3 regions of the Ponticoccus litoralis genome follow, and region 2 is predicted to be linked to each of the others. Evidence: riboswitches for the same ligand, from Rfam matches in the RefSeq annotation. Region 2 holds a riboswitch; each other region holds the start of a gene.
What was found. Region 2 has a riboswitch for thiamine pyrophosphate ahead of ABFB10_RS05220 (thiamine ABC transporter substrate-binding protein). Riboswitches for the same ligand answer to the same signal wherever they lie in the genome.
Positions count from the first base shown of each region.

Region 1: another riboswitch for thiamine pyrophosphate. It lies ahead of ABFB10_RS01905 (NUDIX hydrolase); the one in region 2 lies ahead of ABFB10_RS05220 (thiamine ABC transporter substrate-binding protein).
Region 3: another riboswitch for thiamine pyrophosphate. It lies ahead of thiD (bifunctional hydroxymethylpyrimidine kinase/phosphomethylpyrimidine kinase); the one in region 2 lies ahead of ABFB10_RS05220 (thiamine ABC transporter substrate-binding protein).

Region 1 is NZ_JBDNCH010000002.1:188,680-197,984, reverse strand. It holds gene thiC (phosphomethylpyrimidine synthase ThiC) at 1-1,744, shown strand, start outside; gene ABFB10_RS01905 (NUDIX hydrolase) at 2,013-2,477, opposite strand; TPP riboswitch at 2,511-2,646, opposite strand; gene ABFB10_RS01900 (KpsE/RkpR family capsule polysaccharide export protein) at 2,848-4,335, opposite strand; gene ABFB10_RS01895 (ATP-binding cassette domain-containing protein) at 4,373-5,059, opposite strand; gene ABFB10_RS01890 (ABC transporter permease) at 5,056-5,373, opposite strand; gene ABFB10_RS01885 (NAD-dependent epimerase/dehydratase family protein) at 5,856-6,869, opposite strand; gene ABFB10_RS01880 (glycosyltransferase) at 6,933-8,867, opposite strand; gene ABFB10_RS01875 (hypothetical protein) at 8,872-9,305, opposite strand, start outside.
Region 2 is NZ_JBDNCH010000002.1:849,718-859,022, reverse strand. It holds partial or broken gene groL (chaperonin GroEL) at 1-388, shown strand, start outside; gene ABFB10_RS05260 (hypothetical protein) at 876-1,187, shown strand; partial or broken gene rnhB (ribonuclease HII) at 1,244-1,874, shown strand; gene ABFB10_RS05250 (site-specific DNA-methyltransferase) at 1,964-3,061, shown strand; gene ABFB10_RS05245 (DMT family transporter) at 3,248-4,150, shown strand; partial or broken gene ABFB10_RS05240 (hypothetical protein) at 4,907-4,957, shown strand; gene ABFB10_RS05235 (methyl-accepting chemotaxis protein) at 5,096-5,710, shown strand; gene ABFB10_RS05230 (methyl-accepting chemotaxis protein) at 5,631-6,185, shown strand; gene aroC (chorismate synthase) at 6,326-7,426, opposite strand; TPP riboswitch at 7,522-7,676, shown strand; gene ABFB10_RS05220 (thiamine ABC transporter substrate-binding protein) at 7,721-8,698, shown strand; partial or broken gene ABFB10_RS05215 (thiamine/thiamine pyrophosphate ABC transporter permease ThiP) at 8,674-9,305, shown strand, end outside.
Region 3 is NZ_JBDNCH010000001.1:25,598-34,902, forward strand. It holds gene ABFB10_RS00105 (4-hydroxyphenylacetate 3-hydroxylase N-terminal domain-containing protein) at 1-373, opposite strand, end outside; gene ABFB10_RS00110 (FAD synthetase family protein) at 555-1,121, shown strand; gene ABFB10_RS00115 (flavin reductase family protein) at 1,118-1,639, shown strand; gene ABFB10_RS00120 (dioxygenase family protein) at 1,676-2,545, shown strand; gene ABFB10_RS00125 (muconate/chloromuconate family cycloisomerase) at 2,609-3,787, shown strand; gene ABFB10_RS00130 (LysR substrate-binding domain-containing protein) at 3,818-4,741, shown strand; gene ABFB10_RS00135 (3-oxoadipate:acetyl-CoA acetyltransferase) at 4,790-5,632, opposite strand; gene ABFB10_RS00140 (alpha/beta fold hydrolase) at 5,629-6,486, opposite strand; gene ABFB10_RS00145 (hypothetical protein) at 6,483-6,857, opposite strand; TPP riboswitch at 7,229-7,333, shown strand; gene thiD (bifunctional hydroxymethylpyrimidine kinase/phosphomethylpyrimidine kinase) at 7,378-8,193, shown strand; gene ABFB10_RS00155 (FAD-dependent oxidoreductase) at 8,190-9,164, shown strand; gene thiS (sulfur carrier protein ThiS) at 9,148-9,305, shown strand, end outside.

The sequences.
Region 1 (9,305 bases), 660 kb from region 2:
GCACGCGGGGCAAAGACACCCCGAGATCCGCGTGCCCATGCGCGAGATCGACCTGCATCCCACGGCGGGAGAGCCGCCCGTCACCGTCTACGACAGTTCCGGGCCCTACACCGACCCCGAGGCCGAGATCGCCATCGACCGGGGCCTGCCGCGCCTGCGCGCGGGCTGGATCGCGGCGCGCGGCGATACCCAGACCTACGCGGGGCGCGCCATCAACCCCGCCGACAACGGCTTTGCCGAGGGCACCCGGCTTGTGCCGGAATTCCCGCTGCGCCACGCCCCGCGCCGGGCCACGCAGGGCCGCGCCGTGACGCAGATGGCTTATGCCCGCGCCGGGATCGTCACGCCCGAGATGGAATTCGTCGCGATCCGGGAAAACCTCGGTCGCAAGGCGCAGGCCGAGGCCCTTGCCCGCGACGGCGAAAGCTTCGGCGCCGCGATCCCCGATTTCATCACGCCCGAGTTCGTCCGGGACGAGATCGCGCAGGGCCGTGCGATCATCCCCGCCAATATCAACCACCCCGAGGCCGAGCCCATGGCCATCGGGCGCAACTTCCTTGTGAAGATCAACGCCAATATCGGCAACTCCGCCGTGACCTCCTCGATGGCGGAAGAGGTGGAAAAGATGGTCTGGGCCACCCGCTGGGGCGCCGATACGGTCATGGACCTGTCGACGGGCCGCAACATCCACAACATCCGCGACTGGATCATCCGCAACAGCCCGGTGCCCATCGGCACGGTGCCGCTGTACCAGGCCTTGGAGAAGGTCGGCGGCATTGCCGAGGATCTGACCCGGGAGGTCTTCCGCGACACGCTGATCGAACAGGCCGAGCAGGGGGTGGATTACTTCACCATCCACGCGGGGGTCCGCTTGCACATGATCCCGATGACGGTGAACCGGGTGACGGGCATCGTGTCGCGCGGCGGCTCGATCATGGCCAAATGGTGCCTGCACCATCACCGCGAGAGCTTTCTCTACGAGCATTTCGACGAGATCTGCGAGATCGCGCGCGCCTATGACGTGTCGTTCAGCCTTGGCGACGGGCTGCGCCCCGGCTCCATCGCGGATGCCAATGACGCGGCGCAGTTTGCCGAGCTGGAGACGCTGGGCGAGCTGACGCAGATCGCCTGGGCGAAGGACTGTCAGGTGATGATCGAGGGACCGGGCCATGTGCCCATGCACAAGATCAAGGCCAATATGGACAAGCAGTTGCAGGTCTGCGGCGAGGCGCCCTTTTACACGCTTGGGCCGCTGACCACCGATATCGCGCCGGGCTACGACCATATCACCAGCGGCATTGGCGCGGCGATGATCGGCTGGTTCGGCACGGCGATGCTGTGTTACGTGACGCCCAAGGAGCACCTCGGGCTGCCGGACCGCGACGATGTGAAGGTGGGCGTCATCACCTACAAGATCGCGGCCCATGCGGCGGATCTGGCCAAGGGCCACCCGGCGGCGCAGATCCGCGACGATGCCCTGAGCCGCGCGCGGTTCGAGTTCCGCTGGGAGGATCAGTTCAACCTCTCGCTCGATCCCGAAACCGCGCGCTCGATGCATGACGAGACCCTGCCGAAAGAAGCCCACAAGGTCGCGCATTTCTGTTCCATGTGCGGGCCGAAGTTCTGCTCGATGCGGATCAGCCACGACATCCGCGCCGAGGCGCAGAAGGACGGCATGGCGCGCATGGCCGAGAAGTTCCGCGAGGGCGGCAGGCTGTATCTGCCGGTGGAGGACAAGGCCTGAGCCGGACAGCGGAGGGCCCTTGACGGTCCTCTGCGTCACGCCCTGCATCGCCAGTGCCGTGGCGGGACGCTCGCGGCCCCTGTCCTGGGGGTCGCGGGCGCCTCGCGGTGTCGGACCCGGGGGCGGCCAGACGCCCGGGTGCTGGGGCAGGCAAAGCGCACGACCGGCATCCGGGGCAGGGCCCCGGGTGTCCCGTCTCTGGCGGGCGTGACGCGGTCAGGCGGGTGCTCTCGGGCGCGGCCGGTTGCGGGGCCGGTGTCCGCGACGGTCAGGGCTTTGGCGATCTGGACGGCATTTGCGACATCAGCGCGGCGGCCTGTTCCGCGACCTCGGCCACGTCGAGGCTGAGGGCGAGGCCGCTGTCTTGCAGCGCATCCAGATCGACCCAGCGCGCGTCCAGTGCGTCGTCCGCCGCAACCGGCTCTCCGGCGGTCCAGCGGCACAGCACGGCGATCAGGATGAAGTGCCGCCGCAGGGCGCCTGTCTCGACGCGGTCGAAGGCATCGACGGCGGTGACCACGCGCAGCGGTTCGGCAGCGACGCCTGTTTCCTCGGCCAGTTCCCGGATCGCGGCCTCGAACAGGGTTTCGCCCTGATCGATCTTTCCGCCCGGGAAGCCCCAGAGCCCCGCGTCGGGCGGGTTTGCGCGGCGCACCAGAAGCACCTGCCTGTCGCGGATGACGGCGGCGATGGTCGCCGCAATCGGGCGTGGGGCTGTCGATGGTGCGGGCAAGGCGGCCTCTTCATGCTGGGGCCGGCAAGGGCAAGAGGGCGGTGCGATCCTGTCCCTTCGCCGGCATGATCCGGATCAGGTTCAAAGGGTCACCGCGCTGCCCAACGACCCTGCGACCGAAGCGCCAGCGATATCTCAGCCCCTTGTCGGGACACCCCTGGGTGGCCTTCAGCCTATCAGGTTGCTGCCCGAGTTCAACGCCACCCGCGCCGCCCGGGTCGGGTCGGAGGCCCGAGGGGCTGTTGCCGCAGGTCTTGCCACGGTTGTTCGGCCAAGCGCGACGGAGACGGCGCCCGGGATGGACGGGGGGCGGACTGCAAGCGCGCCGGTCCCGGGTTGCATGGCCCCGGCAGGGCCGAGGCGGAGCGCGTCAGGGCTGCCGCGCGCCCGCTGTGGCGCCACGGCCCGACAGGATCACCGCCAGCAGGCCGATGCTGGCGATCAGAACCGTGAGGATCGTGCCGAAGCTGCGGGGATAGGCCGGAATGTCGTCCGTGTCCGGCTGCACGACAACCTGGAAGATGCTGCGGTTCAGCGCGGCTTCGCGGTTGGCGGCGATCTCGGCCTCGATCGCCTCGCGGACCGCTTCGCGCGCCAGCTCCAGTTCCAGCGCCGCGTCGTCGTATTCCGCCAGCATGGTGTTCAGGGGCGTCGCCGAGGTGCCTTCCGGTGCCACCAGCTGCTCGCGCTCTGTGCGGATCTGGGCGTCCAGTTGCAGGGCCAGGGCCTCCAGATTGGCGGTCTGGCGGTTCTCGCCGACCCCGGCGATCTGCGCCTTCTGGATCTCGGTCCTCGTGCGGTAGGCCTCTTCCTCCAGCCCGCGGATGCGGGCGTAGATGTTCTCGACCCGCTGGCGCGGATCGACGTCCTGATAGCGCATTTGCAGGGTCAGAAGCCGGGCCTGTGCCTCGCGCACCTGTGCCTCTGCGCTTTCGCGCATCAGGGCGGCATCGGCGCGGCGCTGGTCGAACAGTGCCTGACCCAGCCGCGCGACCTGCGCCTCGGCACTGGTCAGCACCGCCTCGGAGACGGCGATGGCGCGGTCCGGGTCGGGGGCGCGGACATAAAGCGTCAGCAGCCCGCTTTGCACGTCGACCGAGGTTTCCACGTAGCGGTCGAAACGCCCGTGCCGGGTGATCGACAGGGCGGGGATGTCGCGCAGGCGGCGCAGCGGGTCGACGGCGGGGCCGCTGACCTCGGTGGCAAAGCCGGTCTGCGCTTCGAGATCCTGCATCAGGGCGCGGCTCTTGATGAAGGTGGCGGCGCGGAAGACGTCTTGCAGGTTGACCGGCTTCTCGCCGCCCAGAAGGCCCGCCTGCACGCTGTTGCCCGCGTCGCCCGGGCGGGTGATGGCGATGACCGAGCGCGCCTCGTAAAGCGGTGTGGCGATGACGCCAAGATAGAGCCCGGTCAGCAGGACCGGCAGCAGGGCAAGCGCGCCGAGAAGACGGAACCGGGGGCCGCGTGGCTCTGGCGGGAGGGTCCGGGCCGTCCCGGCCCGCGCGGCATCGAGGAAGGCCTGCGCCTCGGGTGCTGCCGGGGCGGGGGCGGTCCTTGCGCCCGGTGCATTCTCGGAGGCGGCGCTTGCGGCAGGTGCCTTGGCGGCTGAGGCTTCGGGCGCGGCGGGCGCGGTGTTCTGCTCCGTTTCGGTCGCCTCGGGCGCCGGGGCCTGCGCCGTCCCCTCTGGCCCGGCGGGCGCATTGTCCGTTGCGCTGTCCGGGGGGCGGCGCGTTCGGCCTCTGGCGCCCCGGCGTCCTGCGGTGCGGGTGCCGGGCGGGGGGCGTCCTCTGCCGTGGCGGAGTGGCCCAGCCGGGCGGCCTTGTCGGCGGCGGCGATGGCGGCGCGTTGTTCGCGCCATGCCGCGATGCGGTCCTCGTCGGTCTTGGCCGTTTGTGTCATGCCGCACCTCGTCCTTCTGCCAGTCGGCTGGCGGCTTCGAGTTCCAGCGCCTGTTGCGCCACGTCGAGATCGTCGCAGGGCACCAGCCGTCCCGCGATCAGCACCATGAAACGGTCGCACCAGATCTTCAGCTGGCGCGCGTTGCGCGACAGGAAGACCAGCGCGCCCTCGTCCAGCCGCTCGGCAAGGATCCGGTCGCAAAGCCTGCGGTGGTGCGGCTCTCCGACCGAGATCACCTCGTCGGCGATCCATGTCGCGGGGCCGGGCACGCAGAGCGCGCAGGCATAGGCCAGCGTCGCGCGTTGCGTCGGCGTCAGCGTCTTCATGCGCCGCCCGGCCAGTCCGGCGATGCCGGTGAATTCGGTGCAGAAGCCGGTCACGTCGTGCGCGGACAGGCCGACGAGGCGGGCCAGGGTCGCGAGGTTCTCGGCAACGGTCAGTTCCGGGTGCAGGAAGCCCGCGAAGCCGATGGGCCAGCTGACGCGGCCCTGCCGCCGGACGCTGCCGCCATCGGGCCGGTCGATGCCCGAGAGGACGCGGGCCAGCGTGCTCTTGCCGCTGCCCGGCGCGGCAAGGATGCCCAGTCGGTCGCCGGGCGCAACCCGGAACGAGGCGCCCGACAGGATCACCCGGCGGTGCCGCAGGCCCGGCGTCATCAGGGTCATGTCGCGGACCTCGATCACGACATCCCCCGCAGCAGGCGGCGGTTCGTGGCGAAGCGTTCCAGCGGCAGCGAGGCAAGGTAGAACCCGGCGCCGATCAGCAGCGGATAGCGGGCATCGGCCATGGGGCTGTCGAAGCCGAGGAAATAGCCCTCGCGCAGCAGTTCGGTCACATGCAGGAAGGGGCTGTACCACATCAGGTCGCGCACCCCGGCGGGCAGTTCGGCGGCGATGTAGAAGACCCCCGACAGCCAGAAGAAGGGCCGCAGCGCAAGCGGCACGGTGCGCGCGAAGGTCTGCGACAGCTGGCCCGCGATGGCGGTGAAGCGGCCCACGCCCGCCCCCAGTGCCCAGTGCCACCGCAAAGGCCCAGAGCACGCCGGGCAGCGAGGCGGGCAGCGCGGCGCCGAAGATCAGCGTCACGCCGCCGAAGATCAGCAGGGCCGAGACCGCGAGGTTGATCGCCTCCAGCAGCATGCCTGCCCAGAGGATCGTGTTGGTGTCGACGCCGGGCAGGGTGCGCATGTGGCGATGGGCGGGCAATATGCGCGACAGCGCGGTGACCGTCTGGCGAAAGGCCACGTAGGGCAGGATGCCGGTGGCCACGAAGATCTCCAGCCCCGCGTCGATGGGCGGGCGGCGGTCGAGGTAGACGAACAGCCCGACGATCAGGGCGATCCAGACCACCGGGTTTATATAGGCCCAGAGGTATCCAAGCGCGCCACCGGCAAAGCGGGTCCGCCGTTCGCGGTCGAGCAGGGCAAGGACCCGGCCCGGACCGCCCGGAGGCGCGATATGGAAGGCCTCGGCCAAACGGTCAGATCCTGTAGTATCCGCGATACCACTCGACGAATTGCCCGATGCCCTTGGCGACGGGGGTGTTCGGGCGGTAGCCGGTCAGCGCCTCCAGAAGGTCGGTGTCGGCCCATGTGGCGGGGACATCGCCCTTCTGCATCTCCATCATGTTCTTCTCGATGGTCATGCCAAGGGCCTTCTCGGTCTCGGTGATGAAATCCAAGAGCGCGACAGAGGCGCCGTTGCCGATGTTCAGCGTGCGGAAGGGCGCCACCGGCGACAGGCTGTCCTTGGGGATGGCGGCGCCGCGACCCTCGACCAGCGGCGGCGGCGTGTCGACCAGCAGCCGGATCGCGTGCACGAGGTCACCGACATAGGTGAAATCGCGGTACATCTTGCCGTGGTTGTAGACATCGATGCTTTCCCCGGCGAGCGCGGCGCGCACGAACTTGAACAGCGCGAGGTCGGGCCGCCCGTAGGGGCCGTAGACCGTGAAGAAGCGGAACATGGTCGTCGGCAGCTTCCACAGGTGGGCATAGCTGTGCGCCATGGCCTCGTTGGCCTTCTTGGTGGCGGCGTAAAGCGTCAGCGGCAGGTCGGTCTTCTGGGTCTCGTCGAAGGGCATCTCGGTGTTGCCGCCGTAGACCGAAGAGGTCGAGGCCATCAGCAGGTGGTCGACCGCCCGTTCGCGCGCGCATTCCATCAGGTTGAAGGTGCCGACGAGGTTGCTGTCCACATAGGCGCGCGGGTTTTCGAGGCTGTAGCGCACGCCCGCCTGCGCGGCGAGGTGGACGATCACCTGCGGGTCGGCCTCGGCGACGGCCTTCGACAGGGTCTCCATGTCCTCCAGCATGCCGATCACGCAGCGAAAGCGCGGGTTCTCGCAAAGGATGCGGTGACGTTCCTCTTTCAGCGAGACGTCGTAGTAGTCGGTCATGCCGTCGTAGCCGACCACGTCAAAGCCCTCGTCCAGCAGGTGCCGGGCCAGATGAAAGCCGATGAATCCGGCGGTGCCGGTTACGAAAACGGTGGTCATGTCTACTGCCTGCTCGTCTTGCTGGCCGGCTTTGCGCCGGTTGTGAGGGGCTTTGCGCCCTTGTCAGCGCGGATTTTCGAAGAGTTCGGCGGTCCGGTCAAGGATTGTCTCGACCGAGAAGCGATCAATAGAGTGCGCCATGGCCAAAGCGCCATAGCGCGCCAGCCGGTCCGGGTCGTCCAGCATCTGGGCCAGACGGGTGTCGAGTTCCTCTTCGGGCAGGGTTTCGGCATCCGACAGGATGGTGCCGGTGACGCCCTGTTCCACCACCTCGTCGGTGCCGCCGGCGGGGGTGGCCAGAACCGGGGTGCCGACCAGCTGCGCCTCGATCAGCACGTTGGGCAGGCCCTCCATCGCGGCGAGGTGCATCAGCAGGTCGGCGCGGTGCATGTAGAATCCCACCTTGCTGCGGATCCCCAGCGCGAAGACGCGGTCCTGCAGGCCCAGCTCGGCGATCTTCGCCTGAGCGTCGGGAAACAGCCCGCCGGACCCCAGCATGACAAAGCGCGTGTCGTCGCGTTTGGCAAGGTAGCGGGCGGCGGCCTCGATCCAGCGCAGCGGGCGCTTGTTCTCGTCGAAGCGGAAGACCCCGACCACGGTGCGGGTGCAGGGGGCAGAGCGTTCGAGGATGTCGAACCAGGCGGCGCGGTCCTCGTCGTCGCCCTCGGGCGGCATGACCTTCACGGCGTTGGGAATGACCTGCACGGTGCCGGGGGCAAGCTCCAGCCAGTCCTCGTAGGCGGTGGCCGCCTTCTGGCTGTTGGCGGTGAAGGTGACATGCGGCATGGCCGCCAGCGCCTTGTAGAGCACCGGCAGTTCCGGTCGCCAGAAGTTCGGGCGCAGGTTCGGCGGCAGCCCCCGGAAAGAGGTCACGATGCGCGGCACCCCCGCCAGAACGGCGGCGATGGCGGATTGCACGATGCCGCCGTCCTGCCAGAGATAGGCGACCTCTGTCCGGTGCGCGCGGAAGGCCTGAAGCAACTGGCAGGTGTGGCGCTTGACGTCCGGGGCCAGCAGCGACAGCAGGTCGCGCAGCTCGGGGGTCAGGCCATCCAGTGCCGCGACGGCGATCTCCTCCTCCTCGGAGAAGACGCGGGTCGGCACACCGGCCTCGGCCAGCATCGGGCGGTAGAAATCAGAGCCTGTGGCGGGGTTGGCGTGCTTGACCCAGACCTCGGGCAGCGGGTCGCCCACCAGCGCGGCGCGGTCGAGGAAGGCGCAGGCGATCCGGGTCATCTGGCGCTCTGCGCCGCCGGTGCCCAACTGGCCGGAGAAGAACACCATCCGCCGCGCGCGGTTCAGCGGGCGCCGCGCGGGCGCGCGGGCGAAGATGGCGTCGATGGCCGCTGCCGATTGCTCCAAGTCGTACCGTCCCATCATCTCTGCCTGTGCCTCGACCCGCGCCAGCAGGTCCTGTGAGGCCGCGCCCATGCGGTCCCGCCCGTGCACCGCATCTGCCACTTTGGCGGCTTCGGGGAAACGCGATTGTTCGGCCAGGGCCTTGATGTAGTCCATGCGGATGGCGCGGTCGGTCGGATGCAGGACCGAGAGCGTCGACCAAAGCTGATCCAGTTCGGCCCGGGCCTTCAGCTCGATCAGGCCGGGCAGGGCGATGCGCGCCTGCGGCAGCGCCCGCCAGCAATCCGGGTAGTGCCGCGCGATGCGGGCAAGGCCCTCGTCCACGCGACCGTCGCGGCGCAGCCAGCGCATCAGCATGCGCAGCGCCAGCGGGTCCTGCGGGAACCGCTCTTGCAGGGCGCTCCAGACCGCGCGCATGTCCTTTTCGCGGCGCAGGCGTTCCATCAGAAGGCCCGAGGCCAGCGCAAGGTGGCGGTCGGCGCGGAAACGGTTCAGCAGCGGTTCCAGCTGCGCCAGAACCTCTTCGGCCATCGCCGCAGAGGTCACGCCCCGGGCCAGGTCGAAGATCTGCTGCGACGCGCCGGGGGGCAGCGGCGGGGCGCTGTGCGAGAAGTCCAGTTTTTCCGCCAGTGAGGTCATGGCGTCACGCGCAGGCCGGAAGGGCGTCGCGAAGCCTGAGGGCCTCGGCTGCCAGTCGGGGGTTGTCATCCGCAAGCGACAGAACGCGGCCTGCGGCCTTTAGGGCAAGAGCTTCGTCGCGGGCGCGGCGGGCCGCGCGCATGACCAGAACCCAAAGCGTCAGCCGGTCCGGCATCGCCCCGGTGGCGGCAAGCCCGGCCTCGGCGGCCTCGGCGGTGCGGCCCCGGGCCAGCAGCAGCCGCGCGCGCCAGAGGTCGAATTCTGCGCGGGTATCGGGCAGGGCGGTCACCTCGGCGCCCAGAGCCTCCAGCGCGGGCAGGTCGCCCGCCTTGCCCAGCCCGCGAATGCGGGTCACCAGATCGGTGCGGGCCTCGCGCAGCGCGTGGCGCAGGGCGGCGTTGCGCGGATCGGTCTGCGCCAGCCGGGCCAGCGCTTCGG
Region 2 (9,305 bases):
GGTTCAGGGTGGCAAGGCTCTCGACGGTCTGACCGGCGCCAACGCCGACCAGAACCGCGGCATCGACATCGTGCGCACCGCGCTCGAAGCGCCACTGCGTCAGATCGCGCAGAACGCAGGCGTCGACGGTTCCGTCGTGGCTGGCAAGATCCGCGAATCCGGCGACCTGAAGTTCGGCTACAACGCCCAGACCGACGAATATGGCGACATGTTCAAGTTCGGCGTCATCGACCCGGCCAAGGTTGTCCGCACCGCGCTCGAGGATGCCTCCTCGGTTGCCGGCCTGCTGATCACGACCGAAGCCATGGTTGCCGACAAGCCCTCCAAGGAAGGCGCAGCCGCCGGCGGTGGCATGCCCGACATGGGCGGCATGGGCGGCATGATGTAATCACCCTTCCCTCTGGGAAGCGTGAGGGTGGCTCTTGCGAGCCACGCCGCAGAAGCCAAAGCAAAGGCGCCCCCGGGGCGCCTTTGTCACGTTCGGGGGCATGGGCCGCGACCACACTGGCATCCCGGCCCGATGGGAAAACGCCCGGCCCGCCCGGCGGGATGTCGGCGACGGACACCGGGGAAGGGCCGTCGTCGGCACCGGCCCCGGCACCGGTGGCGCGGCCACGGTGCCACCCATAGGTCTAGATCGCGTGCAGCGCGTCGGTGGTCGCGTCATGGCCCATGGCAGGCTGCCTTCGCCCTGAACGGCAGGCGCAGGATAGCGCGCCATGTCCGGGATGCGGCCAGGTCGGTGATTTCAGGCAGGGCAGGGGGCGGCCTGCGGGGGCTTCACGGGCGCGCCATTGCGGGCAGGGCGCCTTTTGCTGTCGCTTCCCGGGGCAGGGTCGCGGTAGGGTGCCGCCGTAGTGCTGTCAGGGACCCCCATGAGCCGACGCGACCCCAGAAAGGCCCTGGCCCTCGCCATTCCCGGACCGATGCGCCAGGCGCTGGTGCGCACGACCGCCGCGCATCTGCCGCTGGCCTACCTGCTGCGCCAGAGCCTGCGGCGCGCATTGGATGCGGGGCGGGGCTGGGAGACGACGGTAGAGCCCGGCGGCACCCGGGCGATCCTGCTGCAACTCTCTCCGGAAGAGCAGGCGCGTCTGGATATGTGGCGGACCGCCCGCGATGTTCCGGCGGATGTGGCAATCCTGTCGCTGGTGCAGCGACAATTGCAGGACGAGGGCCTGCTCTGACGCATTCCGGCAACCGAATCCTTGCGACTCGGCAGGCTTTGCGCTTTCACCGCCGCATGGCACTGGGACTGGACCTGGAAGAGGCGCTTTGGGCGCAGGGCGCGACGCGGGTCGCGGGCGTCGACGAGGTCGGGCGCGGGCCGCTGGCCGGGCCGGTGGTGGCTGCGGCGGTGGTGCTGAACCGCGAGTCGATCCCCGAGGGGTTGAACGACTCCAAGAAGCTGACCGCCGGGCGTCGTGCCTTCCTTGCGCCGCTGCTGCGGCAGTCGGCAGAGGTTTCGGTCGGTGTCGCCTCGGTCGAGGAAATCGACCGGCTCAATATCCTGCAGGCCAGCCTTCTGGCGATGCGCCGCGCGGTCGAGGGGCTGCCCCATGCGCCGGACCACCTGCTGATCGACGGCAACCGGGTTCCACCGGATCTGAGTTGCCCGGCGACAACCGTCGTGGGCGGCGACGCGCGGTCCCCGTCGATCGCGGCGGCCTCAATTGTGGCAAAAATCTGGCGGGATGATGTCATGCAGGAGGCGGCGACACAGTGGCCGGGATATGGTTGGGAGACAAACGCCGGATATCCGACAAAGTGTCACAAATCTGCCCTCCGAGATCTGGGGGTGACCCCTTTCCATAGACGTTCGTTCCGTACCGGTGCGCGATATCTTGTGGCAAGGTGAAATCGCAAGTGACTGATTCAATTTAATAATTGACCGCGATTCCCGCATGAATCATCCTCTACTCAACCAATGAGTGCCAAAAAGGCACCGGGACTGAGGCAGATGATGAAGACAAAGACCAAAACGGGCGCAGCAACCACGCTGCCGCTCAACCAAATTGTTGCGGGTGACTGCATCGAGGTGATGAACAGCCTTCCCGAAGGCTCCGTCGACCTTATCTTTGCGGATCCGCCCTATAACCTTCAGTTGCGGGGTGATCTTCATCGCCCCGACAACTCTCGCGTGGACGCGGTTGACGACCACTGGGACCAGTTCAGCAGTTTCGCGGCCTATGACAAGTTCACCCGGGACTGGCTGAAGGCGGCGCGCCGCCTGCTCAAGCCCGACGGGGCGATCTGGGTGATCGGCTCTTACCACAACATCTTCCGGGTCGGCTCCGCACTTCAGGATGCGGGCTACTGGATCCTGAACGATGTGGTCTGGCGCAAGGCCAACCCGATGCCGAACTTCCGCGGCAAGCGCTTCACCAACGCGCACGAGACGATGATCTGGGCCTCGAAGGGCGAGGGCGCGAAATATACCTTCAACTACGAGGCGCTGAAGGCCCTGAACGAGGGCATCCAGATGCGCTCGGACTGGGTTCTGCCGATCTGCAACGGCGGCGAGCGTCTGAAGAACGAGAACGGCGACAAGGCCCATCCGACGCAGAAGCCCGAGTCGCTGCTGCATCGCGTGCTGGTCGGATCCACCAACCCCGGCGACGTGGTGCTCGATCCCTTCTTCGGCACCGGCACCACAGGCGCCGTGGCCAAGATGCTGGGCCGTGACTTCATCGGCATCGAACGCGAGGCCGCCTATCGCAAGGTCGCGGCAGAGCGCATCTCGCGCGTGCGGCCCTTCGAGAAATCCGCGCTGGAGGTCACGCAGTCCAAGCGGGCCGAACCGCGCGTGCCCTTCGGCCAGCTGGTCGAGCGCGGCATGCTGCGCCCCGGCGAGATGCTGATGAACGCCCGCGGCCAATCCGCCAAGGTGCGCGCCGACGGCACGCTGATCGGCGACGACATCAAGGGCTCGATCCATCAGGTCGGCGCCCATCTGGAAGGCGCACCCAGCTGCAACGGCTGGACCTACTGGCACTTCAAGCGCGAGGGCAAGGTTGTGCCCATCGACGTCCTGCGCCAGCAGATCCGGTCCGAGATGTAAGCGCGCCTCCCGCAACCCACTACAAAGTTCCTGAACGGACACCGCCGGTGCCCTTGCAGGCTTATGCCGCGGGCACCCTACTGGCCCCGTCTGCGCTGGTCGCAGGCGGGGCATTTTGCCTGTGGGCGCAGGACGGCCCTGAAAAACGCGCTTTCGTCCGGCGCCGTTTGAAAATATGCCTTTGGCATGGATATGCGCGCGATCTTGATGGGGCTGGCCTTCGCGGCCATGTGGTCTTCGGCATTTACCTCGGCGCGGATCATCGTCGCCGCCGCGCCGCCACTGGGGTCGCTGGCCCTGCGCTTCCTGATCTCGGGGCTGATCGCCGTCGCCCTAGCAAGGGCAATGGGCCAGACATGGCGCCTGACGCGCGGCCAGTGGCGGGCGACGATCCTCTTCGGCATCTGCCAGAATGCGCTGTACCTCGGCTTCAATTTCGTCGCCATGCAATGGGTCGAGGCCTCGCTGGCGGCCATCATCGCCTCGACCATGCCGCTGGTGGTGGCGCTGGCGGGCTGGCTGGTGCTGCGCGAGCCGCTGAAGCCGGTGGCCATGGCGGGCCTTCTGGCGGGGGTCGTGGGGGTGGCGATCATCATGGGCACCCGGTTCGGCGGCGGCATGGACCCGCTGGGCGTCCTGTTCTGCACCATCGGTGTCATCGCCCTGGCGGTGGCGACGCTGTCGCTGCGGGGCGCGACCTCTGGCGGGAACTTCATGATGGTGGTGGGGCTGCAGATGCTGATCGGCTCCGCCGCGCTCTGGCCCTTTGCGCTGGCGCTCGAGGTGCCGCACCAGCCCGAGATCCTGTGGTCGGTCGAGCTGGTTCTGGCCTTCCTCTATACCACGCTGGTGCCGGGGCTGGCGGCAACCCCGGTCTGGGTGATGCTGATCGACCGCATCGGCGCGGTGCGCGCCGCGACCTTCCATTTCCTCAACCCCTTCTTCGGGGTGGCCATCGCGGCGCTGCTGCTGGGCGAGAAGCTGCACGCATGGGATGCCCTGGGCGTTGCTGTCATTGCGGCGGGCATCCTTGCGGTGCAACTGGCCAAGGTTCCCGCGACAGCGCCTAAAACTGTCGGAAACCCTTAGGCATTTGTGACCCTGCCTCGGTAGGGTTTGTTTACCTGCTCTGCCTATTTCCTGACCCCGAAGGGTCGGGCGCGTGGTCCGGCCCCGGATGATCGAGGTCGAGATGAGCAGGTTTTCCATCCGGGCGCAGGTTTTCTTTCTGACGGGGGTATTCGTTGCGGCACTGGCTGTCACGGGCATGACATCCTGGCTGGTGAAACGCGACCTTGCCGCCAGCTATGCGCTTCAGGCGGCGACCAGCGCGGAAAACGCGCAGCTGATGGCGGTGATCCAGGATCTCAATGCAGCCGAAACCCACCTGCTGCTTTTCGCCCTGGGCGACGAGGCTGAGTGGCAGGGTTTCGAAGCAAAGCTGGCCTCGGCGCTTGGGGCGCTGGACAGCGGCGCGGCGGTCTTTGATGGCCAGTCGAATCGCGCCCGGGCCGCGCTGCGCGCGGAACTGGCCAGCCCGGCGCCGCCGCTGCGGGATCTGGAACAGCATTACGACAATGCCCACAGCGAGGCGCTCTTCGGGCAATACCAGTCGATCCGGAACGCCTTCCTGCCGGCGCTGGCCAAGACCCGCCACAAGATCACCGATCTCGGCGCCCGCCTGCGCGCGCGCGCCGAAACGGCCACAGCCCGGGCGCAGGCCAAGGGCCAGCGGGCAGACCTGATCCTCGGGGGCGTCTACATCGGCTCGATCCTTCTGGCGCTGGGGCTGGCCTATGTCGCGGGGGGCTGCTGTCGCGTCCGGTCCGCGCTGTCGCGGAGGCCGTGTCGCGGCTGGCGGAGCGGGATTTCGCCGTCGAGATCACCGGCACGCAACGGCGCGACGAGGTCGGCCAGATCGCCAGCCGGGTTGCGGCGCTGCGCGATCAGCTTGCCGCCGCCGACGCGGCAGAGGCCCGCGCGAAACGGGAAAACGGCCTGCGGGTCGATCTCTTCCAGGCCCTCGGGCTGGCCATGAGCCAGCTGAAATCCGGCGATCTTTCGCACCGCATCAAGGTGGGGGACTGGGGGGACCTGGGCGAGAGCTATGCAAAGCTCTGCCATGATTTCAACGCGCTGGCAGAGGCGCTTCAGGGTCTCGTATCCTCGTTGCGCGGCAGTGCCGAGACGGTCGAGACCAGCGCCGCAGACCTGTCCGGCATGGCATCCGACATGTCGCGCCGGGCCGAGACACAGGCCGCAACGCTGGAGCAATCCGCCGCCGCGCTGGACGAGCTGTCCGAAAGCGTGCAGGCAGCGGCGGCGCGGGCGAAATCCGCGGACGAGGCGGTTTCCGACGGGCGTCGCCGCGCCGAAGAGGGGCGCGAGATCATGGAGCGGGCGACTTCGGCCATGGCCTCTATCGCGAAAAGCTCCGAGCAGATCACCCAGATCATCGACGTCATCGACGACATCGCCTTCCAGACCAACCTGCTGGCGCTCAATGCGGGGGTAGAGGCGGCGCGCGCGGGCGAGATCCGGCAAGGGCTTCGCGGTTGTCGCCTCGGAGGTGCGGGGGCTGGCGCAACGGGCCGCCGCCTCTGCGACCGAGATCAAGGACCTTGTCTACGGCAGCACGCGGCAGGTTGAGGACGGCGAGGACCTTGTCAGGCAAACCGGGGAACGGTTGAGCGCCATCGTCGAAAGCGTCAGCGGCGTGTCCGAAATGGTCTCTGACATCGCCGCATCGGCGCTGTCTCAGGCCGCCGGGGTCAGGGAAATCAACGTCGGCGTGGCGGAACTGGACAAGGTCACCCAGCAGAACGCGGCGATGGTCACGCAGGCCAGCACGTCAAGCCGGCAGCTCAGCGCCGAGGCGACCCGCCTGACGGACCTGCTGGAGGCCTTCGGCGCCGGGCGCAGCCCCGCCGCCGAAACCATCCCGGCGGCCGAGCGCGACAGGCTCTTGCATGGCAGCTGGGAAGGCGAGGAACCCGCCCCCGAGCCGATGCTGATCGAGGAGGCGACGCTGTCCGGCACGGCATGGCCCGAGGCAGGGCCGCCCGATCCGCCGATGCCCCGGCGGGCGTTGGGGCAGGACGGGCCGGTCTGGGACGAGTTCTAGCGCAGCCGGTCTGTGGCCAGCGCCGCTGACGTGCTGGCCCGGTGGTGTTGAAGGCCCCGGGTTGACGCGGACACAGGCAGCCCCCCGAGGGGGCGGAAGGTGCCGAAGGGGGCAGGCGCTTTTGCCGAAGGCCCGGTGCGTCAGCCGATCACGCCGCCTGCATCGCCGACCTGACCACGGTGCAACAGCAGGTGGTCGAGGATCACGCAGGCCATCATCGCCTCTCCGACCGGGACGGCGCGGATGCCGACGCAGGGGTCGTGGCGGCCCTTGGTGACGATCTCGGTCTCTTCGCCCGCCACGGTGATGGTCTTGCGCGGGGTCAGGATCGACGAGGTCGGTTTGACGGCAAAGCGGCAGACGATTTCCTGCCCGGTCGAGATGCCGCCAAGGATGCCGCCCGCGTGGTTCGAGCTGTAGACCGGGCCATCGGGGCCCATGGCGATCTCGTCGGCGTTCTCGACGCCTGTCAGGGTGGCCGAGGCGAAGCCGTCGCCGATCTCGACCGCCTTGACGGCGTTGATCGACATCATCGCGGCGGCGATATCGGTATCCAGTTTGCCGTAGACCGGCGCACCAAGGCCTGCGGGCACGCCGCGCGCCACGACCTCGATCACGGCCCCGACCGAATTCCCGTCCTTGCGCAACTGGTCGAGATACGCGGCCCAGTCCTCGGCAGCCACGGCATCCGGCGTCCAGAAGGGGTTCTGGTCGATCTGGGCGCGGTCAAAGCGGCTGCGGTCGATGGCCTTCGGTCCCATCTGCACCATGTAGCCCTGCACCTCGATCCCCGGCGCCAGATGCGCCAGCGCCGCGCGGGCAAGCCCGCCCGCGGCGACCCGCGCCGCCGTCTCGCGCGCCGAAGAGCGCCCGCCGCCGCGATAGTCTCGCAGCCCGTATTTCTGGAAATAGGTGATGTCGGCATGGCCGGGCCGGAACTTCTGGGCGATGTCGCCATAGTCCTTGGACCGCTGGTCGGTGTTCTCGATCATCAGCTGGACCGAGGTGCCGGTGGTCCGCCCCTCGAACACGCCTGACAGGATCTTCACCGCATCGGGTTCCCGCCGCTGCGTGGTGAACTTGTTCTGCCCCGGCTTGCGCTTGTCCAGCCATTGCTGGATCTGCGCCTCGTCGATCGCAACGCCCGGCGGCACGCCGTCCACCGTTGCCCCCAGCGCGGGACCGTGGCTTTCGCCCCATGTGGTGACGCGAAACAGATGTCCGAAGGTGTTCAGGCTCATGGCGGGCTCCCCTTGATCGGGCAGGGGTTACCGCGCGTCGTGCCGCGCCTCAAGGGGTTTCCGGCTTGCCACTGTCCGGCCCCAGCCCTAGGGTGCCGCTTACCTCGGGGTGGCAGGGCGCCGGCCTCGACCCGGCGGGTCCGTTCCGCCGGTCTGGCCAAGCAAGACCTGCCTGAGATTTGCGTAAGCGCATCAACCCGTTGAACCTGAACCGGTTAACACCGGCGGAGGGAAGGTGAGCGCCGCGCGACAGCGGCCAAGCTGATCCCTCTCGCCGCAAATCTGGAGGATGCCATGAAGGCACCGATATTTGCCGCGGGACTGTTTCTTGCCACGGGCGCACTGGCGCAAGACAATGTCCTGACCGTCTATGCGGGCGACTACGTCGTGTCCGAATGGGGCCCCGGCCCGCGCATCGAGGAGCTCTTCGAGGCGCAATGCGGCTGCGACCTGCAATTCAAGCCCGGCGACCTCTTGCCCCGGCTGATGCTGGAGGGCGAGCGGACAGAGGCCGACGTGGTCTTTGGCCTGAACACCGACGTGACCAAGCAGGCCCGCGAAAGCGGCCTTTTCGCGCCGCACGGGGTGGACCTTTCGGAGCTGATCCTGCCCATCGACTGGACCGACGACGTCTTCCTGCCGTTCAACTACGGCCACACGGCTTTTGTCTACAACGCTGAGCTGACCCAGCCGCCCGCCTCTTTCGACGCGCTTCTGAACGCGCCCGACGATCTGCGGCTTGTGATCCAGGACCCGCGCACCTCGATCTCCGGCCTTGCGCTGGTGCTCTGGGTGCAGTCGGTCTACGGCGACGGGGCGCAGGCCGCCTGGGAAAAACTGGCACCGAAGATCGTCACGGTGACAAAGGGCTGGTCGGAAAGCTACGGTCTGTTCACCGACGGCGAGGCGGACATGGTGCTGTCCTACACGACTTCGCCCGCCTATCACATCATCGCCGAGGAGGACACGACCAAGAAGGCGGCGATCTTCCCCGAAGGCCACTACTTCATGGTCGAGCTGGCCGCCAAACTCGCGGGCACCGACCAGCCCGAACTGGCGCAGCAGTTCATGGACTTCATCCTGACCGAGGACTTCCAGTCGATGATCGCCACCGGCAACTGGTCGATCCCCGCAGCCCTGCCCAAGGAGAAGTGGCCCGAGGGCTTCCAGCAACTCGACCTACCGGAGAAGGTGCTGTTCTATTCCGAGGACGAGGCGGCGGATCTGCGGGACGAGGCCATCGAGGCATGGCGCGCCGGTCTGTCGCAGTAGTCGCGGGCGCGGCCCTTGCGGCACTGACGCTGGGGCCGATCGCGCTGGTGCTTTGGCGCGCCGGGGGGCTGGGCGCGCTTGGCCCCGGCGACTGGCTGGCGCTGCGCTTCACGCTGGTGCAGGCGGTGCTTTCCGCCGGGGTCTCGGTCGCGCTGGCGGTGCCGGTGGCCAAGGCCTTTGCCCGCCAGCGTTTTCCGGGGCGCGGGCTGCTGGTGGCGCTGATGGGGGCGCCCTTCATCCTGCCGGTGATCGTCGCGGTCATGGGGCTGATCGCGGTCTTCGGGCGCAACGGGCTGGTGAACGGCGTGCTTTCGACGCTGGGCCTGCCGGTCTTCGACGTCTACGGGCTGCATGGCGTCGTTCTGGCGCATGTCTTTTTCAACCTGCCGCTGGCGACGCGCATGCTGTTGCAGGGCTGGCTGGCGATCCCGTCAGAGCGGTTCCGGCTGGCCGCCTCGCTGGGCCTTGGGCCGCGCGCGCGGGCGCGGGTGCTGGACTGGCCGATGATCCGCCGGGTCGCGCCGGGGGCCTTCGCGGTGATCTTCGTGATCTGCCTGACCTCCTTTGCCGTGGCGCTGACGCTGGGCGGGGGGCCGCGCGCCACGAC
Region 3 (9,305 bases), on a different contig from region 2:
CGCCCAGCGTGCCGAGGAAGGCGGCCTTGTAGTCGGGCGACCGGCCCATCCAGCCGTAAGAGACCTTTTGCAGGTCGGCCACGGCGTCCCGGCTCTTGATCAGGTCCTCGCTGGTCTTCGAGCCCGGGAAGAACGGATGCGTGACATTGCCGGACCCGTTGTCCGCCTGCACACCGATCACGTCCTTGCGTTCGTGGAACCTGTCGTACCAGCGCGCCACCATGCGGGCGGAATTGCGAAAGGCCGGGTGCTTGGTCACGTCCTTCACGCGTTCGCCGTAGATATAGATCTCGCGGCTGTCCTGGATGCTTTCCGGGAACTCCTGTCCGGTGAAAGCCTCGGTCTTGGAACCGGGTGCGGCGTCTTTGGGCATGGTCGTTCTCCTCCGATGAAGCACCGGAACGGCCTGAATGGCGCCCGGCAAGATGGTCGTCATCCTGCGTCCCGCACCGCCCGTGCCGCTAGGTATGACAGCATACCAATCCGGGTATCGCGTCCTGCAACCCGGCGCGGCTAGGGTCAGGTCGACCGGCAGACCGGAGGAGGAGGCCGCCATGTTTGACCAACCCGACCTGACGCATTGGCACCGCGACGTGCCCTCGCTTGGCGCAAGCGTCGTGACCCTGGGCGCCTTTGACGGTGTGCATTCCGGCCATCAGGCGCTGATCAACGGCGCGGTGAAAAGCGCCCGCGCCCTGGGCCTGCCCTCGGTGGTCTGCACCTTCGATCCGCCGCCCAAGGTCTTCTTCGGCAGGGCCGCGCAGCTTTGCCCCCTGTCGGTGAAGCTCGCCCGCATCTCGGCGCTCGGCCCCGACCACGTGGTGGTGCTGTCCTTCGACGAGGCGCTGCGCGGCCTGTCACCGGAGGCCTTCATGGCGCGGCTGACCCGTTTGCAGCCGCAAGAGATCCGCGTCGGCGGCGATTTCCGCTTTGGCGCGAAGCAGGCCGGCGACGTGTCCCTGCTGGCGCGCCGCTTCAACGTCCATGTCCAGTCGCCGGTGCGCTGCGCCGAAGGCGAAGTGATCTCCTCGACCCGGATCTGCGGCCTGCTGGAGCAGGGCCTCACCGCCGCCGCCGCAACGCTTCTGCGCCCCGGCTTCAGCCCGGAGACCCCCGCATGACCCAGCTTGACCCGCGCCAGCTTCGCGATGCCTGCGGCCTGTTCGGCACCGGCGTCAATGTCATCGCGACGCGCCCCGAGGGCGGCGATCACGGCATGACCGCCAATGCCTTCATGTCGATCTCGCTCGATCCGCCGCTGATCTCGATTTCCATCGGCGCGCGGGCGAAGATCCTGCCGCACCTGCAAGAGACCGGGCGCTTTTCGGTCAGCACCCTGGCCGAAGGCGCGGAGGCCCTGGCCCGGCACTTCGCGGGACGGCCTGCGGAAGGCCTGCCGAACCCCTTCGTGGATCTCGACAACCTGCCGGTGATCCGCGGCGCGCTGGCCGCCTATGCCTGCGACGTGGTGAACGAGGTGCAGGCGGGCGATCACACAATCTTCATCGGTCATGTGCGCCAGCTGGTCACCGATCCCGGTGCGCGACCGCTGATCTTCTACAAAGGCCGTTTCGGCGCCATCGCCGGGCAGGCGCCCGCCCCGGAACTCTGTGATCCGATCGCCGAGGCGATCTGGTAGCCCGAACATCAAAAGAATACGCCAAGGAGGAGCCCCATGCGAAACATTACACTCGAGAACATCACCGAAGCCGTCACCGGCGCGATGAAGCCCGATATCCCCGAGCGCAACCGCGAGATCATGACCGCCGCGCTGAAACACTTCCACGCCTTCGCCAAGGAGGTGAACCTGACCCATGGCGAATGGCTGGAAGGCTGCGAATGGATGCGCCGCGCGGGCGACATCTCCAGCGCCGCACGCAACGAGTTCATCCTGATCAGCGACATTCTGGGGATCGAGGTGCTTGTCGACATGCTGGACAACAAGGTGACGGACGGCGAAAGCGAAAGCACCGTTCTGGGGCCGTTCTACCGGGAAAATCCGCCGGTTCTGCCCAAGGGCGCCAGCATCATCCAGAAGGGCTTCGACAACCAGAAGACGCTGCGCGTTTCGGGCCGTGTCGTGGATACTGCGGGCACCCCCATCGAGGGCGTGCAGATCGACGTCTGGGAGGACGCGCCGAACGGGCTTTACGAACAGCAGGACCCGGATCAGCCGGACTTCAACCTGCGCGACCGGTTCCTGACCGACGCGGAGGGCTCTTACGAGTTCGTCGGCCTGCGCCCCGAGCCCTACCCGATCCCCTATGACGGCGCCGCCGGTGAATTGCTGAACTACATGGGCCATCACCCGATGCGCCCGGGGCACATCCATTTCATGATCTCCAAGCCCGGCTACAAGCCGCTGATCAGCCAGATCTACGACAGCGAGACCGAGTACCTCGACAATGACGCGGTCTTTGCCGTCAAGGAAAGCCTGATCGGCGAGATGAAGCCCGCCCCGGAAGGCGCCGATACCGACCTGGTCATGAGCTTCGACTTCCGGCTGAGGCCCGAGGCCGGGGCCCGGGCCGTGGCTGCCGAGTAACCCCTACCTTCCCCCTGCGGGCGCCCTTCGGGGCGTTCGCCCTGTCATCCGAAGGAGACGCCCATGGCGCATAATGCCGCCGAACTCATCGAAACGCCGCTCCTTGACGGTGACCTCCTGCGCCAGACCGCGATCCGTGAGATCCGCGCCCAGATCGTGACGCTTCCCAGCGTCCGCGCGCATCGGTTGTCGAATACCGAATTCTCTCACCGGGAGTTCGTGCTGGTGCGCGTGCGGCTGGCCAACGGCATCGAGGGGATCGGCGAGGCGGCGGTGCTGGGCGGACCGCGTTGGGCCGAGGAATCGGTGGAATCCATTCAGGCGGCGGTGACCCGCTACCTTGCCCCGGCCCTGCTGGACTGCCCCGCTGCCCGGCCCGCCGAGGCGGCGCTGCGCATGGCCAAGGCGGCCTTTCGCAACAACGCGGCCAAGGGCGCGGTCGAAACGGCGATCTACGATGCGCTCGCGCAGACGCTGGACGTGCCCCTGACCCTGCTGTTCGGCGGCGCGCTGCGCGACCGCGTGCCGGTGCTCTGGGCGCTGGCCTCGGGCGATGCCGAGCAGGAGGTCGAAGAGGCGCGCGCCAAGCTGGCCGCCCGGGAACACCGTGACTTCAAGATCAAGCTGGGCTTCGCAAGCCCCGAGGACGACCTGCGCCGCCTGCGGAGACTGCGCGACGAGGTGCCGGAGATGCGCCGCCTGATCGTCGACGTGAACCAGGCCTGGAGCGAGGCCGATTGCCGCCGCTTCCTGCCCGCCCTGCAGGAACTGCGGGTCGACCTGATCGAACAGCCGCTGCCCGGCGACGATTTCGAGGGCATGGCGCGGGTCGCGGCGCAAAGCCCGATCCCGCTGATGGTCGACGAGGCCGCCTTTACCCACCGCGAGATCACCCGCGCCGGAACCATGGGCTGCGGCAGCGTCTATTCGCTGAAACTGGTCAAGAGCGGCGGGCTAAGGGCGCTGACACAGGCGGCACGGGTCGCGGAAAGCAGCGGCATGGAGCTGTACGGCGGCTGCCTTCTGGAAGGCTCGATCGGGGCGGCGGCGCATCTGGCGGTCTTTGCCACCCTGCCCCGCCTGCCCCAGGGATGCGAGCATTTCGGCCCGCGCCTGCATGTCTCGGAAATCGTGAAAGACCCGCTTGTGATCGAGGATTTCCACCTGTGCGTGCCGCAGGGGCCGGGCCTCGGCGTGCATCTCGACGAAGACCGTTTGCGCGATGCCCTGCGACCCTCGTAGGGCTTGTCCGGCGCCGGCGGAGCGCGGAAGATGACCGAAGGGGGGACGGCGATGGACTTCAGGCGGTTGAGCTATTTCGTGGCCGTGGCCGAAGAGCTGCATTTTGGCCGCGCCGCGACGCGCCTTGGCATCGCCCAGCCGCCTCTCAGCCGTCAGATCGCGCAGCTCGAGGCCGGGCTGGGCGTGCTGCTGTTTGACCGCTCGCGCAGCCAGATCCGCCGCACCCGGGCCGGGGATGCCCTGCTCAAGCACGGTCGCAATATCCTCGATCAGGTCGAGCGTGCCGAAAGAGAGGTGCGCCGCATCGGAGAAGGCGCGGCGGGCCGCCTGCGCATCGCCTTTGTCGGCACCGCCAGCCACGGCGTCCTGCCCGAGTTGATCCGCGAGTTCCGCAATGCCTATCCCGACATCGAACTGGCGCTGTCGGCGATGAACAATGCCGAGCTGAAGACCGCCCTGATCGCGCGCCACATCGACGTGGCCATTGCCCGCCCGGCGCTGGAAGACGAAGAGATACGCTGTTTTCCGCTGCACGAGGAACCGCTGATCCTTGCCGTTCCGGTCGAATCCGATCTGGCGCGCGCCGAACGGCTTCGTCTGGCCGACCTGAAACGCGAGACCTTCGTGCTCTACCCGCGCCGTCCGCGTCCCAGCTTTGCCGACAACATTCTCGACCTGTGCAAGAAAGAAGGCTTCATCCCCGCCAAGGAGGTCTTGGCGCAGGACTTCCAGACCGCGATCTCGCTGGTCTCGGTCGGCGTGGGACTCGCGCTGGTGCCGCGCTCGGTGTCATTGTCGCCGCGTCACGGCGTGGTCTACCGTGACTACGACGGGCACAATCCGGGCACGACGATCTCCCTTGCCATGAGGCAGGACAACCAGGGGGTGCACTCGCAGAACTTTGCGTCTCTGGCCAAGAACTTTGCCCGCAGGTTGAAGAAGGACGGAAGGTGAGCGCCGGGACGGACCGACTCCACCCCGGCGCTGCCTGAGGCTGTGCTTTCAGGCCATGACCGCCTGCGGCAGGCCAAGTATGGCGCGGGTCTGGGCCGGGGTGGCCGCAGGTCGCCCGTGCCGGGCACAGAGCGCCGCCGCCCGCGACACCAGCGCCGCATTGGAGGGCGCCAGCGTGGTCCGGTCCAGCCGCACGTTGTCTTCCAGACCCGTGCGCACATGCCCCCCGGCCCGGATCGCCCAGTCGTTCAGCTCGATCTGGTGCCGTCCGATCCCGGCGGCGCACCACGGCGCATCCGGGCCGAACAGGCGGTGCATCGTCTGCACGTAATAGTCAAAGACCGCCCGGTCGGCAGGCATGGCGTTCTGCACGCCCATCACGAACTGCACGTAGGGCCGATCGCGCAGGCGACCGTCCTGCCACATGCGATGCGCCATCAGGATATGCGACAGGTCGAAGGCCTCGATTTCGGGGCGCACCCCATGCGCGGCCATCTCTGCCGCCAGCCAGTCGACCAGCGCGGGCGGGTTCTGATAGACCCGGGTGGGGAAATTGTTCGAACCTACCGACAGCGAGGCCATGTCCGGCCTCAGCGACACCATCCCGCCCCGCTCTTTGCCCGCCCCCGATCGGCCACCGGTCGAGAACTGGATCAGGATGTCCGGGCAATGCCTGCGCAGGCCTTCCAGCAGGCGCGCGAAACGCTCGGGGTCGGAACTTGGGCTGCCGTCGGGGTTGCGCACATGGGCGTGCACGATGCTGGCCCCCGCCTCATGGGCCGCCTGCGTGCTTTCCACCTGCTCTTCAACCGAGACAGGCACCGCCGGATTGTCGGATTTCTGCGGCAGCGAGCCGGTGATGGCCACGCAGATGATGCAGGGGCTGGTCATGCAGCCACCCCCTGCCCCGCCCTCATCCGCGCGAGGGCGTCGATGAAGAAGGGCCGGAACCCCTCGGGATGCTCGCTCATCGGGAAATGGCCCAGCTCATCCATGACCGCGCAGGTCGCCCCCGGGATCGCCGCGGCGGTGCGCTCCGTGTCTGCCGGTGTGCAGGTCAGGTCATAGGCGCCCACCAGCAGATGCACCGGGGTCCGGGTCGTGTCGATCCGATCCAGCCGTCCGATCAGGCTGTCGTCGCGGGTGTAAAAGCTCAGGTCGCCGCGAAAGACACCGGGGCCGCTGGCCATGAACATCCACAGCGTCGCCCAGCGATCACGCTCTGGCGCATGGGGCGAGATATTCGCCGAGACCAGCGCCGCCCCCATCTGCCCGCCATGCGCATCGGGCCGGTCGAACCAGTCGATGTCGTACCAGGCGGACTGGAAATCCGAAGCTTCGATGGCGATGAACCCGGAAAACCGATCCGGGTGCAGCGCCGCCAGCTGCAAGGCGATCCGTCCCCCCATGGAACAACCGGCGAGCACAGGCCGCTCCAGCCCGAGCGCCTCGCAGACCGCAAGAACCGTGGCGATATAGGTCTCGGTGGTCAGCAGGTACTCTTCGCGCTCGAAGCCCTCGGGCGGCAGCGACTTGCCGTGCCAGGGCAGGTCGAAGGCGATCAGCCGGTGGCCCTCGGTCACGGCGGCATCGTTCATCAGGTGCCGCCATTGCCGGGTATCCGCGCCCGCCGTGTGCAGGCACAGGACCGGGCGGCCCGCGCCCGCCTCTTCGAAATAGATCCGCTGCCTGCGGCCTTCGATCTCGACCGTCGCGTAGCGCCCGGTGATGGGTTCGATGCTCATGCCCGTGCCTCCCCACGCCCGAGGGCGAGAAATTCCTTGAAGAACCGCAGGTTCTTGACAAGGCTCAGGATATCGCCGTCGATGCGCGCCCGCTCGATCTTGACCAGGCCGAAGAGGTCATGGAACCCGGGCGCGGGCCGGGCCGTCCAGAAGGCCCGCAGCGCCTCGGCATCGGTCCTTATAGCGAAGCGCCAGGCGATCTTGCGGCTGGGTCCGGTTTCCACGCGGGCCAGTGCGCCCTTCTCGAAATGCAGGTAGTATTCCGCCTCGTCCACCTGCAGCAGGACCGTATCCGAGAAGAGCCGCCCCAGCCTGACAAGATGCGGGGTCCGGCCCAGCTCTTGCCGCATCGCTTCGATTGTTTCGAGCACATCAAACTCCCTGATTGGTCCGGCAGCATGATCGCTTCCGGAGGCGCGCCCGACAATGCTGCGCCCGGTATCGCGCGATACCGTGGCGTTTGCCCTTCGGGGGACCGGGGCGCTGTCTTGGCGATGAAGGCAGGGGACTTTCCGCGCGCGCCGCCCCCCGGCCCGGAGCACCCGCAAGACTTGCCGCCTGCCCCGGTGTCCGGTTCAGGCGCCCCCCCGTGACCGTCCGCTCACAGCGTCCGTTCACAGCGTCGGGGGCGGCCCCAAGGCCCAAGCCCCTGCCGCTCTCTGCCCCCTTTGCACGGCCCATGGCGACACGCCCCCTTTGGCCGAGGGCGTTTGACAGGGTCGCGGCGGCTTGCTAGCTAAAGCCCGAACCGTTGGGGTGCCTTGCAAAAGGCTGAGAGGCGCGGCTGCGCTAACCCATCGAACCTGATCCGGGCAATTCCGGCGGAGGGAACGGTCTTTGCGCAAGCTGGCAGTTTTCACACGCGGTGCCCCTTTGTAAGAGGCATCTGCCATGGCGCATATCGCACTGACGATCGCGGGGTCCGACAGCGGCGGCGGGGCTGGCATTCAGGCCGACCTGAAGGCGATGTCGGCGCTTGGGGTCTACGGCGCCTCGGTCCTCACCGCCGTCACCGCGCAGAACACCCGGGCCGTCACCGCCGTACACGGCATCCCGGTAGAGGTGATCGCGGCGCAGATCGCGGCGGTGCTGGGCGATCTCGATGTCCGGGCGATCAAGATCGGCATGCTGGCCCTGCCGGAGATCATTCACTGCGTGGCCGAAGGGCTGAAGGGCTACGCCGGTCCGGTGGTGCTGGACCCGGTGATGATCGCCAAATCGGGCGACGCGCTCTTGTCGCCCGAGGCGGTCGCGACCCTGACAGAGACCCTGTTGCCCCGCGCGCATCTGCTGACCCCCAACCTGCCCGAGGCGGCCCGCCTGCTTGGCCTTCCGGTCGCGCGCGGCAAGGACGAGATGATCGCACAGGGGCGCGCGCTTTGCGGGCTTGGCGCGCAGGCGGTGCTGATGAAGGGCGGCCATGCCGAGGGCGATCTCTGCCGCGATATTCTGGTCGCGCCGGATGGCGTGCTGGCCGAATACACGGCGCCGCGCATCCACACCGGGAACACCCATGGCACGGGCTGCACCCTGTCGTCTGCGATTGCCGCCGGTCTGGCCAAGGGGCTGGCGCTGACAGAGGCCGTGCAGGAGGCGCATGGCTATCTGCAAGCGGCCATTGCCGCCGCGGACCGGCTTGGGGTCGGCTCCGGCCACGGGCCGGTGCATCACTTCCACCCCTTCTGGCCCGCATCGGATAACCTGTGAAAACATGGTCGGTCATAGGCGCGGGCGTCGCGGGGCTGACCGTCGCGACCGAACTGGTCCGGCGCGGGGCCCGAGTGCAGATTTTCGACCCCGCCGGACCGCCGGGGCCGCATGGCTGTTCGTGGTGGGCGGGCGGCATGCTTGCGCCGTGGTGCGAATACGAGAACGCCGAAGAGCCGGTCCTGCGGCTGGGCCAGAAGGCCATCGGATGGTGGGCCGACAGGGTCGGGGTGGAGCGCCGGGGCACGCTGGTCGTGGCCGCGCGCCGCGACCTGCCCGACCTGCGCCGCTTTGCCCGGCGCACCGAGAATTTCGCAGAGGTCACTGCGGAAATCGCAGAGCTTGAGCCGGATTTGCCGGGCTTCCCGCAGGGCCTGTTTTTCGAGGCTGAGGCGCATCTGAACCCGCGCCCTGCGCTGGAGGCCCTGTTTGCCGCGCTGCGCGCACAGGGCGTGGCCTTCCACCAGACGACCGCGCCGGAGGGCCTGCAAGACGTGATCGATTGCCGGGGCCTCGCGGCGCGCGACCAGCTGACCGACCTGCGCGGGGTCAAGGGCGAGATGCTGATCATCCGCTGCCCGGGCGTGACTCTGACCCGTCCGGTCCGGCTGCTGCACCCCCGGATCCCGCTTTACGTCGTGCCCCGGGGCGACGGGGTCTACATGCTGGGCGCGACGATGATCGAGAGCGAGGACAGGGGCCGGATCACCGCCCGCTCGATGCTGGAACTGCTGAGCGCCGCCTACGCGCTGAACCCCGCCTTCGGCGAGGCCGAGGTGCTGGAAATCGGCGTCGATCTGCGCCCCGCCTTCCCCGACAACCTGCCGCGCATCCGCAGGCGCGGAGGCACGATCTTTGCCAATGGCCTCTACCGCCATGGCTACCTTCTGGCGCCCGCGCTGGCGCAGGGGGTCGCGGATCTTGCGCTGAACGACACACATTCGGAGTTGGTCGATGAAGATAGTGCTTAACGGAACACCGCGGGAGGTCGCGGCGGAAACGCTCGCGGATCTTCTGAGCGAATGCGGAATGTCCGGGCGCGTCGCCACGGCGGTGAACGAGGCCTTCGTGCCCGCCACCCTGCGCGCCGCGACGCCGCTGCACGACGGCGA